Methylobacterium currus: one gene and its partners. The protein of the gene in region 1 interacts with the protein of each later gene in a pairwise test. Links are inferred from orthologs where the notes say so. Each region holds a gene or a part of one and is shown on either strand. Other genes may lie near its edges.

Evidence for each region.
Region 2: the proteins of DA075_RS24035 (region 1) and DA075_RS27035 interact in binary tests that used the Escherichia coli proteins (3 or more experiments, as listed by UniProt). The link is inferred for Methylobacterium currus from one-to-one orthologs.
Region 3: the proteins of DA075_RS24035 (region 1) and sfsA interact in binary tests that used the Escherichia coli proteins (3 or more experiments, as listed by UniProt). The link is inferred for Methylobacterium currus from one-to-one orthologs.

The regions. Positions count from the first base shown.
Region 1 is NZ_CP028843.1:5,200,709-5,204,688, forward strand. The notes cover bases 583-3,552. They hold DA075_RS24035 (glutamate-5-semialdehyde dehydrogenase), read right to left. Parts: upstream 2,728-3,552; coding sequence 1,438-2,727; downstream 583-1,437. Other genes in these bases: DA075_RS24030 (nicotinate-nucleotide adenylyltransferase), read right to left, coding at 788-1,396; DA075_RS24040 (TadE/TadG family type IV pilus assembly protein), read right to left, coding at 2,839-3,552. Also shown: 23S rRNA (pseudouridine(1915)-N(3))-methyltransferase RlmH, read right to left, coding at 1-149; rsfS (ribosome silencing factor), read right to left, coding at 183-482; more of DA075_RS24040, read right to left, coding at 3,553-3,980. UniProt on the Escherichia coli protein: Catalyzes the NADPH-dependent reduction of L-glutamate 5-phosphate into L-glutamate 5-semialdehyde and phosphate. The product spontaneously undergoes cyclization to form 1-pyrroline-5-carboxylate.
Region 2 is NZ_CP028843.1:5,893,750-5,897,548, forward strand. What follows is about bases 453-3,241. They hold DA075_RS27035 (sulfate/molybdate ABC transporter ATP-binding protein), read right to left. Parts: upstream 2,521-3,241; coding sequence 1,384-2,520; downstream 453-1,383. Other genes in these bases: DA075_RS27025 (TRAP transporter substrate-binding protein), read right to left, coding at 453-464; DA075_RS27030 (GntR family transcriptional regulator), read left to right, coding at 618-1,337; cysW (sulfate ABC transporter permease subunit CysW), read right to left, coding at 2,522-3,241. Outside these bases: more of DA075_RS27025, read right to left, coding at 1-452; more of cysW, read right to left, coding at 3,242-3,418; sulfate ABC transporter permease subunit CysT, read right to left, coding at 3,411-3,799. UniProt on the Escherichia coli protein: Part of the ABC transporter complex CysAWTP involved in sulfate/thiosulfate import. Responsible for energy coupling to the transport system.
Region 3 is NZ_CP028843.1:4,898,875-4,902,699, reverse strand. The notes cover bases 706-3,520. They hold sfsA (DNA/RNA nuclease SfsA), read left to right. Parts: upstream 706-1,666; coding sequence 1,667-2,374; downstream 2,375-3,520. Other genes in these bases: DA075_RS22715 (methyl-accepting chemotaxis protein), read left to right, coding at 3,108-3,520; DA075_RS22720 (hypothetical protein), read right to left, coding at 2,379-2,846; DA075_RS22730 (competence/damage-inducible protein A), read right to left, coding at 744-1,496; gpt (xanthine phosphoribosyltransferase), read right to left, coding at 706-737. Outside these bases: DA075_RS22740 (transglutaminase-like cysteine peptidase), read right to left, coding at 1-54; more of gpt, read right to left, coding at 231-705; more of DA075_RS22715, read left to right, coding at 3,521-3,825. UniProt on the Escherichia coli protein: Binds to DNA non-specifically. Could be a regulatory factor involved in maltose metabolism.

The DNA of each region.
Region 1 (3,980 bases):
CGGGCCCGGCTCTCCGGGATCTCGGTCAGCTGCACGGCGGCGAAGCCGAGGCTGCGGCCCAGCGCGTCGGCGCGGCCGCGATACTCCTCGGCGAGGTCGCGCTCCGGGCCGCGCTTGAGGCGGCCCACCGCGACGAGGGCGAGCCGCATGGCGGCGTGTCCGTCCGTCTGCGCTGCGTGCGGTCAGCCGGCGAGGCGGTCGGCCGGCCGGTCGGCGCCCCAAATCTTCTCGAGATTGTAGAAGTGCCGCACCTCGGGCCGGAAGATGTGGACCAGGAGGTCGCCGGCATCGATCAGCACCCAGTCGCAGGCCGGCAGGCCCTCGACCCGGGGATTGCCGAAGCCGCGGCTCTTCAGCTCCTGGATCACCTTGTCGGCGATGGAGCCGACATGGCGCTGCGAGCGGCCGGAGGTGATGATCATGGCGTCGGCGATGGAGGTCTTGCCGGCGAGATCGATCTCGACCGTCTCCTCGGCCTTCATGTCCTCGAGGCAGGCGAGGGCAACCGACCTCATGTCCGCGGCCTCGGGCGCGTCGATCCGGGATTGCTGCCGGGATTCCTGCGCATCGGGCTGCACGGGAAGCTCGTTGTCATGAGCTTCGTGAGAGATTGCGTCGTTCAGTGCCGGCCCCTGTCGATGAAGGCACCCGGTGGCGCCACGAGACGATGTTGCCCGCGGCATACGCGGTGCCGATGCCATTAGACGGTGACAGTGGCGAACCGATGGCGAATTTTCAAGCTGGGGCCGCGCAAATCCCTTGCAAGCTCCCTGGCAATCGCCCGCGATCAGGACGTGGACCGGACCGTGGCGGCGCGCAGAGCCGTCGAGGACAGGCTGTTGCGCGGCCCGTGGAGGAAGACCCAGGCCGGCGGCGCCCGGTCGGCCAGGGTCGGGGCGGCGGCCTCGTCGAGGCGCGAGCCCGCGAGCGCCCGGGCGGCGGGGGACGCCATGGCCCGCAGGGTGTAGCCCGGCCGGTCGATCACCGCGATGGGCATCCGGGCGGCGATCGTGCGCCAGCCGCGCCAGCGATGGAAGCTCGCCAGGCTGTCGGCGCCCATGATCCAGACGAAGTGGACCTCCGGGTGCCGCGCGGTGAGCCAGGTCAGGGTCTCGACGGTGTAGCGAACCCCCAGGCCCGCCTCGAAGTCGGTGACGGCGATCCGCGGGTCGCGCGCCACCGCCCGGGCGCCCGCGGCGCGGGAGGCGGCGTCGGGCAGGTGGCTGCGGTCCTTGAGCGGGTTGCCGGGGCTCACCAGCCACCACATCCGGTCGAGGGCGAGGCGCCGCAGGGCCAGCCGGCTGACATGCCGGTGGCCGGCATGGGCCGGGTTGAACGAGCCGCCATAGAGGCCGACCCGCAGGCCCGGCGCGAGGGGCGGCAGGCGCACGATCACGCGCGCGGTTCCGGAGCGTGGCGCCTCCCGCCTTCAGGTCGTCACGGGCGGATCTGCCCGGTGCCGCGGACCCGGTACTTGAAGGTGGTGAGCTGCTCGACGCCGACCGGGCCGCGGGCATGCATCCGCCCGGTGGCGATGCCGATCTCGGCGCCGAAGCCGAACTCGGCGCCATCGGCGAACTGGGTCGAGGCGTTGTGGACGACGATCGCCGAATCGACCTCCGCCAGGAAGCGCTCCGCCGCCGCCTGGTCCTCGGTTAGGATCGAGTCGGTGTGGTGCGAGCCGTAAGATTCGATGTGGTCGATGGCGGCCTCGAGCCCGTCCACCACCCGGACGGAGATGATCGCGTCGAGATACTCGGTGCGCCAATCCTCCTCGGTCGCCGGCGTCACCCGGGGATCGACCGCCTGCACGCCTTCGTCGCCGCGCACGGCACAGCCGGCCTCCAGGAGGTCGGTCACCAGGGGGCTGAGATAGGTGCCGGCGCAGGCGCGGTCGACCAGCAGGGTCTCGGCGGCGCCGCAGATGCCGGTGCGGCGCAGCTTGCTGTTGCGCACGATGGTGCGGGCCATGGCGAGGTCGGCGGCCGCGTGCACGAAGACGTGGCAGATCCCCTCCAGATGGGCGAAGACCGGCACCCGCGCCTCGTCCTGCACCCGGGCCACCAGGCCCTTGCCGCCGCGGGGCACGATCACGTCGATGGCGCCGTCGAGGCCGGTGAGCATGGCGCCGACCGCCGCCCGGTCGCGGGTCGGCACGAGCTGGATCGCATCCGCCGGCAGGCCGCTGCGGGTCAGCCCCTCGCCCATCGCGGTCGCGATCGCTGTGGCGCTGCGATGGCTCTCCGAGCCTGCGCGCAGGATCGCGGCGTTGCCGGCCTTCAGACAGAGCGCGCCGGCATCCGCCGTGACGTTGGGGCGGCTCTCGAAGATCACGCCGACGACGCCGAGCGGCGTCGCCACCCGCTCGATCGTCAGGCCGTTCGGCCGCTCGAAGGTCGCGAGGGTGCGGCCGACCGGATCGGGCAGGCCGGCGACGCTCTCCAGGCCTTGCGCGATCGCCTCGATCCGGGCGGGGTTCAGCGCCAGGCGGTCGAGGGTGGCGGCGGGCAGGCCCTTGGCCCGCGCCTCCGCCATGTCGGCGGCATTGGCCTCGAGGATCGCCGCGCCCGCGTCGCGCAAGGAGCGTGCGGCCTCCCGCAGGGCCTCGTCCTTGGCCGGGCCTGGGACCAGAGCCATCCGGCGGGCGGCGGCGCGGGCCTGCCTGCCGATCTCGCGCATCAGCGCGTCGACATCCTCGGGACGGGGCTTCAGGCTCAGCACGGACACGGATCGTCATCCTGGCCGCCATCACGGCGGCGTTTCGGCCGCCCTTGCCGGGCGGCGCGTCGGTCGGGCCCTTCTCATGCCACGCCCGCGAGCGCGGCGACAAGCGGAGCGTCAATTCGCCAGTCCGACCGAGCCGCTCCTCGGTCCCAGTCCCTTGGGCACCGGCACGTCGGTCGCGCTGTAGCGGGTGTTGATCACGAGGCGCGGGCTGTTCGACAGGAAGATCTGGTTGGCGACGATCGCGGTGTACTCGGACTGATCGGCCACCACCTGATTGGTCTGCACGGAGAAGGTACCTCGCGGCAGGTAGATCGTGCCGACGAGGCGCCGCGCACTGTTGCTGAGAACCTCGAACGATCGGCCGACCGGCGCGGCGCGATCCTCGAAGAACAGCAGGCCAGCCATGTCCCCGTCGCGTGGCGCCGTCAGCTCGACGACGGAGTTCGGTTGGAGAAGCAATGGCTGCATGGTCCGCACTTTGGGCCACGCGATATTGCCCGTGAAATAGAAGCCGACGCCATCTCCCTTCATGTAGCCGCGCGTTCTGACATTTATCGCCTGTTTGCAGATATTGATTAGCGCTACCGCCGTCACGAAACCCAACGTAAGCGACGGTGGCCTGCAGATCGTCTCCACCTCGGTCCGTTGCCCAGGCGGGCCGACGACAAGCGGACCATCCTTCATCACGTAGATACCCGGTCGCAACGTCACCTCGGCACCTCCCCCGATCGAAAGGCCACCGCAATACGTTCCCGGCGAGAGCGTGTAGGTGCCATCCGTGAGCGCCAGGTCATTGGCGATGCAGCTTCCGACCGGTGGTGCCGGCCGGCCGGCGAGCGGGTCCTTGAGGGTCGGGCAACCGGTGACCGGGAGCGGCCTGAAGTTCGCATGTCCTCCCTGGTAGCCGCCGACCGCGCAGGTTCTCGTCGCCGTGACGACGCTCCGATCGCTTCCCGAGAGTCCCACGGCACTGGGTGACAGGGAGTACACGACGCAGTCGTCGGCTTCGATCCTGGCACTGTTCCTCAATTGGATCGCCTGGATCCCTCCCGACGCCAGACCCAAGACGCAGAGCTTGGACGAGTTGACAGCCTCGGCAGTGGCCGAGACGGCGATGTCGGTGAGATGCGGCGTCACCAGACGGCTCATGATCGCCCGCTTGTGCTGGGTCAGTGTCACCCTGACCCCGGTCGGCGGCACCTCGCCATGCATCCACCTGGCCGGCACGAAGGGTCCGCCCGGGCGCTCACGGA
Region 2 (3,799 bases), 690 kb from region 1 along the record:
TTCGCCTTCTCGATCGCCCGGCGGATATAGCCGCCGACCTCCCCGTCCATCGCGGCCCAGACCTTGTCGTAGCTCGTGAAGGCGAAGCCGATCCCGGTGAGCGAGGTCGCCGGCACCAGGGTCGAGACCACGGTGCCGGGGAAGGTCGCGAGTTCGAGCGCCCCGGAGCGGATCTGGGACAGCATGTCCGAGTCGCTCCCGAGCTGGTTCGACGGAAACAGGCTGATCTCGACGGCGCCACTCGTCTCCTGGGCGATCGCCGCGATCGCCTCCTTGAGGCGCACATTGACCGGGTGCGGCACCGGCAGGTCGGTGCCGAGCTTGAAGGCGAGCTTCTGTCCCTGCGCCAGGGCCGGCCGCGGGAATCCGGCGGCCAGCGCGGCGGCGGCACCGAGGCCGGAGGCCAGCAGGTGCCGCCGGTGGAGACTCGCCGAGCGTGGGCGAGACATCCAGGGATCGGTCATGGCGTTTCTCCCTCGGAAATTCCGGAGCCGTCGGCCTCTCTCGACCGCGACCTTCATTGAATTCGGAATTTGAATTTCGAATTCGGTATTGCACGGGCGCCCGGTTTGCGCAACACGTCTGGGAGGGGTTTTTGCGTGAAAGGGGTTCCGGCCATGGCCGGCGAGTCTGACGCCCGCAGCCTGACGCGCCACCGGCTCGTCGAGCAGGTCTACGGGGCGATCTTCAGCGAGATCACGGAAGGCCGTCTGGCGCCGAACGCGCGTCTGATCCAGGACGAGCTGGCCGATGCCTACGGCGTCTCGCGCCAGCCGGTGCAGCAGGCGCTCCTGCTCCTGCGCAACCACGGCATCGTGCGCGACGCGCCACGCCGCGGGCTGGTGGTGGCGCCGCTCGAAGCCTCGTTCGTGCAGAACCTCTACGAGGTGCGCGGCGTGCTCGAAGGCTTGACGAGCCGGCTCGCCGCCGAGCGCAACGCCGCCCGCGCCGGCCGGGAGGGCCCGCCCCTGGTGGCGGCGGGACGCGCCGCCGCGGAAGCCGGCTCGGTCGCAGAGCTGATCGCCGCCGACATCGCCTTCCACCGCTTCCTCGGCGAGATCGCCGAGAACCCGATCATCGTCGAGACGGCGGCGCCGCACTTCAACCACCTGCAGCGGATCATGGGCGAGGTCTTGCGCAAGGACGAGACGATGCCGCGCCGCATCTGGGACGAGCACGCGGCGATCCTCGAGGCGGTGGCGGCGGGCGACGGCGAGACCGCCGATCGTCTCTCGCGCCAGCACATCGCCCGGGCCGCGACGGTGTTCGTCGACCGGCTGCGGGCACAGGAGGATGTTTCCGCGCAGGAGGCGCGGAGCCGGCGGGTCAGGCGGTAGCCGCAAGCACGGGTGCGGAGCCGGACGGAGGCAGCGCCCCCCGCGCTCACCCGCGCGGAAACACCCGCGCCGCGCCCACCGCGAGCGCCACCCGGTCGCCCGGCTCGTAGACGTCCGTCACCTTCACCTCGATCGGCGCCTCGGCACCATCCAGGAGGATCTCCGCGACGGTGCCCCGCCCGGTGCGGCGCCATTCGCGCACGGTGCCCGGCAGCGTGCCGGGCCCCTGCCCGACCGTGAGGTCCCACGGCCGCAGGCAGAGATCGACGGGGCCTTGCGGCCAGCCGGGCTCCGCTGCGATGACCGGGCGGCCCGCGACCCGGACCTCGTCGCCCGAGACATCGGCGGCCAGGCGCGCGGTCTCGCCGACGAAGGACATCACGAAGCGCGAGGCCGGGTGGTCCTGCACCTCGTGCGGCGCGCCGACCTGCTCGATGCGGCCCTTGTTGAGGATCGCGATCCGGTCGGCGAGCTCCAGCGCCTCGTCCTGGTCGTGGGTGACGAAGATCGTGGTCTGGCCGGTCTCGCGGTGGATCTCGCGCAGCCAGCGGCGCAGGTCCTTGCGCACCTGGGCGTCGAGCGCGCCGAACGGCTCGTCGAGCAGGAGCACGGAGGGCTCGACGGCCAAGGCGCGAGCGAGCGCGACGCGCTGGCGCTGGCCGCCGGAGAGTTGGCCCGGATAGCGTTTGGCGAGATCGGGCAGCTGCACCAGCTCCAGCAGGCGCTCGACCCGGCGCCGGATCTCGTCCTCCTTCGGGCGGTGGGCCCGGGGCCGCGAGCGCAGGCCGTAGGCGATGTTCTCGAACACGGTGAGGTGGCGGAACAGGGCGTAGTGCTGGAACACGAAGCCGACGCCGCGGCGCTGGACGGCGATGTCGGTGGTGTCCTGCGAGCCGAAGAACACCCTGCCGCCATCCGGGATCTCGAGGCCGGCGATGACGCGCAGAAGCGTCGTTTTCCCTGAGCCCGAGGGTCCGAGCAGGGCCAGCAGCTCGCCGGGCTCGATCGCCAGGCTGACGCCTTCGAGCGCCGCCGGCCCGGGGCCGCCATAGCGCTTGACGATGCCGTCGACGCGCACCGCGGTGCCGGCATGGCGCAGGCGCTCGGGGGATGCGGCCTCGACCGGACGGGCCTGCGCGTCGCGGCGCAGGGACAGGGCGGTGGGAGCGAATCCTGCCGTCATCTCAGTGGGCTCCGCGTCCGGCCAGCGCATCCGCGTGGCGCCATTCGAGGAAAGTCTTGCCCGCCAGGGTGACGAGCGCCAGGAGCGCCAACAGCGAGGCGATCCCGAACGCCGCCACGTAGTTGTACTCGTTGTACAGGATCTCGACGTGCAGCGGCATGGTGTTGGTGAGCCCCCGGATGCGACCCGACACGACCGAGACGGCGCCGAACTCGCCCATCGCCCGGGCGTTGCAGAGCAGCACGCCGTAGAGCAAAGCCCAGCGCACGTTGGGCAGCGTCACGGTCCGGAAGACCCGCCACGGGCTCGCCCCGAGGGTCAACGCGGCCTCCTCGTCGGTGGTGCCCTGGTCCTGCATCAGCGGGATCAGCTCGCGGGCCACGAACGGGAAGGTGACGAATACCGTGGCGAGCACGATGCCCGGAACCGCGAAGATGATCTCGATTCCGTGGCGGTTCAGGAACGGCCCGAGCAGCCCCTGCGCCCCGAAGATCAGCACGTAGATCAGGCCCGCCACCACCGGCGAGACCGAGAACGGCAGGTCGATGAGGGTGATGAGCAGGTTGCGGCCGCGGAAGTCGAACTTGGCGATGGCCCAGGAGGCGCACAGCCCGAACACGACGTTGAGCGGCACCGCGATCACCGCGACGAGCAGGGTCAGGCGGATCGCCGCGAGCGCGTCCGGCTCGGCGAAGGTGGCGAGGTAGGCGCCCACGCCCTTGCTGAGCGCCTCGACGAACACCACCGCCAGCGGCAGCAGCAGGAACAGGCCCAGGAAGGCGACGGCCGCGAGCGTCAGGGCGATGCGGACCGGGCGGGGCTCGGTCAGCGCCGCGTGCGGCCCGCTTGAAGCGGGGCGGATCGACGGGCGAATGGAGGGAACGGCGGTCTCAGACATGCCCGAACCTGCGGCGGCTGACATCCTGCACCAGGTTGATGGCGAGGAGCGCGGCGAAGGACATCAGCAGCATCACGGCCGCGATGGCGGTGGCGCCCGCATAGTTGAACTCCTCGAGCTTGATCACGATCAGGAGCGGGGCGATTTCCGAGACGAAAGGCAGGTTGCCGGCGACGAAGATCACCGAGCCGTACTCGCCGACCGCCCGGGCGAAGGCGAGGGCGAAGCCGGTGAGCATCGCGGGGATCAGCGGCGGCAGGATCACCGTGACGAGGGCCCGGAAGCGCGAGGCGCCGAGGATCGCGGCGGCCTCCTCGCTCGATTTGTCGATCTCGGCCACCAGCGGCTGCACCGTGCGGACGCAGAACGGCAGGCCGACGA
Region 3 (3,825 bases), 300 kb from region 1 along the record:
CGCCGTGCCGCCGACCAGAACCCGCTTCACCTGCTGCCCGAAACCCGTGGTCATCTGCGCCATCCCCTTCGTTACGAAGGAGAATGGCTCCCGACCTGCTCGGCCGCACTGAAATGGATCCGCGCAATTTTATCGATCGGCCTGCTCGGCGGGCGGCGCCGCGGACAGGGCCAAGACCTCGCTCAACTGGTCCGGCACATTCGCCGGACCGCGTTAGGGGATCGATGACCTTAACCGGACGTTCCGGGCTGGATCGGCGCCTGGTAGGTCAGGCCCATGTCCCATGGGAAGTAGATCCAGGTGTCCTGGCTGACTTCCGTCACGAAGGTGTCGATCAGCGGACGGCCGGCGGGCTTGGCGTAGACCGTGGCGAAGTGGGCCTCCGGCAGCATCGCCCGCACCACCTGGGCGGTCTTGCCGGTGTCGGTCAGGTCGTCGAGGACCAGCACGCCGCGGCCCTGGCCGTCGCCGATGGCCCGGATGCTCGGGGCCACGTCCTTGAGCACCGTGAGGGCGCCCTGCTCCTGGTAATCGTGGTAGCTCGCCACGCACACCGTCTCGATCAGCCGGATGCCGAGCTCGCGCGCCACGATCGCGGCCGGCACCAGGCCGCCGCGGGTGATGCAGACGATGGCCTCGAACGGGCCGGCGCCGGCGAGCCGCCAGGCCAGCGCCCGGGCGTCGCGGTGGAACTGGTCCCAGGAGACCGGGAAAGCCTTGTCGCTCGGAGCAGCCATGGCGGTTCAGTTCCGTTCGGCCTGGAGGCGCGAGACCAGCGCCTCGATCTCGGCGCGCGCCGCGGCCAGGGCCTCCGGCTCGCGCCCGCGCACGACGATCTGGTTGCGAAAACCCGCCGCGGTCATCGACGGGTAGGAGCCGATCGAGACGCCAGGATGCGCCTTGGCGATGAGCGCCAGCCCTTCGGCGTAGCCGCCCTCCGGCAGGTTGCCGGCCTCGATCGTCTCGGCGCTCACCCGCGCGCCGGTCTTCAGCCGCGGGGCGACCGAGTCGAGCATCGCCTGCATGATCGACGGCACGCCCGCCATCACGATCACGTTCTCGATCATGAAGCCCGGCGCCTTCGAGATCGGGTTCTCGATCAGCTCGGCCCCGAACGGGATGCGGGCCATGCGCAGGCGGGCCTCGTTGAGATCCTCCGGCTTGATCCGCTCGAGCAGCATCGCCTTCGCCTGCGGGTCGACGTCGATCCCGACGCCGACGGCTTCAGCCACGCAATCGGCCGTGATGTCGTCGTGGGTCGGCCCGATCCCGCCGGTGGTGAACAGGTAGGTGTAGCGGCCGCGGAGCGCGTTGACCGCCGCCACGATCTCCTCGGCCACGTCCGGCACCACCCGCACCTCGCGCAGGTCGATGCCGGAATTGGTCAGGTACTCGGCGATGTAGCCGATATTCTTGTCCTTGGTGCGTCCGGACAGGATCTCGTCACCGATGACCAGGATGGCGGCCGTGACCGGGGCGGGGCTGGCGTCAGGCATCTGGAGGGTCTTCTTCTGTGCTGCCCGCCGCCGCGGCGGCAGCAGGGGTGGTGCCCGCCTTATCGCGGCGCCACCCGGGGCTCAAGCGTGACACCCCGGCGCTCTCCGGGTTAAGCGCCGGGAATGCCCATCGCGTCCGTCGTCCCATTCGGCTTCCCATTCGGTTTCCCATGCGCTTTCCCGGCCCGCTGACCGAAGGGCGGCTGGTCCGCCGCTACAAGCGCTTCCTCGCCGATGTCGAAATGGCGGATGGCCGCCTCGTCACCGCGCATTGCGCCAATCCGGGAGCGATGCTGGGCCTCGTCGAGCCCGGCCGGCCGGTGCTGCTCTCGGCCTCGACCAACCCGGCCCGCAAGCTCGCCTGGTCCTGGGAGCTGGTCGAGGCCGACCTGCCCGGCGGGCCGCAATGGGTCGGCATCAACACCGCCCGGCCGAACGCCCTGGTGGCCGAGGCGTTTCACGAGGGGCGCCTGTCCCCGCTTTCCGGCGCCACGTCCTGGCGTGCGGAGGTCGCCTATGGCCGTGCGAGCCGCGTCGATTTCCTGGCCGGCGATGCGGCCGGGCCCATCCATGTCGAGGTGAAGAACTGCCACCTGATGCGCCGGCCCGGCCTCGCCGAGTTCCCGGATTGCGTCGCCGCCCGCAGCGCCCGCCACATGGACGAACTCGCCGAGGTGGTGCGCCTGGGCGGGCGCGCCGTGGTGATCTGGGTGGTGCAGATGCGGGCGGAGCGGTTCGCCGTCGCGGGCGACCTCGATCCGGGCTTCGACGCCGCGTTCCGGCGCGCCCGGGCGGCCGGGGTGGCGGCGCACGCCTTCACCTGCCGGATCGACCGGAACGCGGTGACGATCGGGACGGAGATCCCGATCGTCGAATGACATCCTACCAGCGTCCGGGGCCGGGCTCGTCGTCCCAGTGCCGGTGGCGGTGCCAGGGCGGCGGACCGCCCCACCGGGGGCCGTCGCGGTAGCCGCCCTCCCGGTCGCCGGGACCTTCGTCGCAGACCCGCACCCGCCGCACCACCTCGTCCCCGTCCGGGTCGATGCGGCGCTTGACGAAGACCCGGCAGGATTCGGGGCCATGGACGAAGCGCGGCGGGGGAGGAGGAGGCGCGCGCCACTCGCCCCGGCCCTCGAAGCGGGGCGGCGGATCCTCGTCGAGATCGGCCGCGGCGGCCGGACCGGCAAGCGCGAGGAGGGCGAGGGCGCCGAGGACGAGGCGGGCGGTCGGGCGCGGGGGGCGCACGGTCATGGCGGGCGACTCTTCGGTGGCGATCTTGGCTGGCGAAGCCGCCTCGGCCGTCAGGACTGGCCTGGCGGGCGGGACGGGGGCGGTGATGACCGCCGGCATGGGGGCATCCTCGTGCGCCCGCGTTGAACCGCGGCTGAAGCGGCCGTTGCCCGGCAGACAGGTTTTCGGCGAGCGGCGGGGCGGAGGACCGGGCGCGCCGGTCACGGCGGGATCGCCAGTCAAGCACACCAGCGATATATGCCGCAAGGACATGCGGGATCTCGCTCCAGAATGACGCAGAACCGATCGGTAACTCCCCTGCGGTAAGCATCGGTTAGAGACGCAGATCTCCCCTCGCGCCGATCCCGGGATACGCCATTCGTGACCATCAAGAGGCTTCTTTTCTCATCCATCGTGGCGATCGGCGCGATCGCCTGCGCCCTGGCGGCCACATTGGCGTTCCTCCACCGGTCCCGGATCACGGAGATCGACGGTGGCCTGCGCCGCGTCGACATCGTGCGGGCGATCGCGGCGATCCCGCAGGCCGTCAACATCGAGCGCGGCCTGACGGGCCTGATGCTGCCGACGGCGTCGCTCGACGAGGCCACGCGCCATGCCGGGCTCGCCGATCTGCGCCGCCGCTCGGACGAGACCGTGGCCGTCTTCCGCCAGGCGGTCGAGGCCAGCGCCGCGACGCTGCCGGAGGCGGCCTCGCTCCGGGCGAAGGCCGCGGAGATCGAGGCCGCCTTCGGGGCGGCCCGCCGGTTGGCCCAGGCCCGGTTCGCCCTGCCGCCGGAGCAGCGCGGCGATGCCATCGACGCCTTCACCAAGGCGATGGGGTCGGTCGGCGGCATCGCCGTGACGACGGCGGCCGACGTGACGCGCGATCTCGCCGCGATCGATGGCCGGGCCCATCGCTGGATGCAGATCGCCGCGGCGGCCGGCGAGCTGCGCGACATCGGCGGACGGCTGGCCGGCCTGCTCCAGAACTTCGTCGTCCTTCGCAAGCCGGTGACGCCCGCGCAGCGGATCGAGTTCTGGACCTTCCAGGGCCGCGTCGACCAGCTCCTCGCCGGGCTCGGGAAGGCGGCCGCCGACC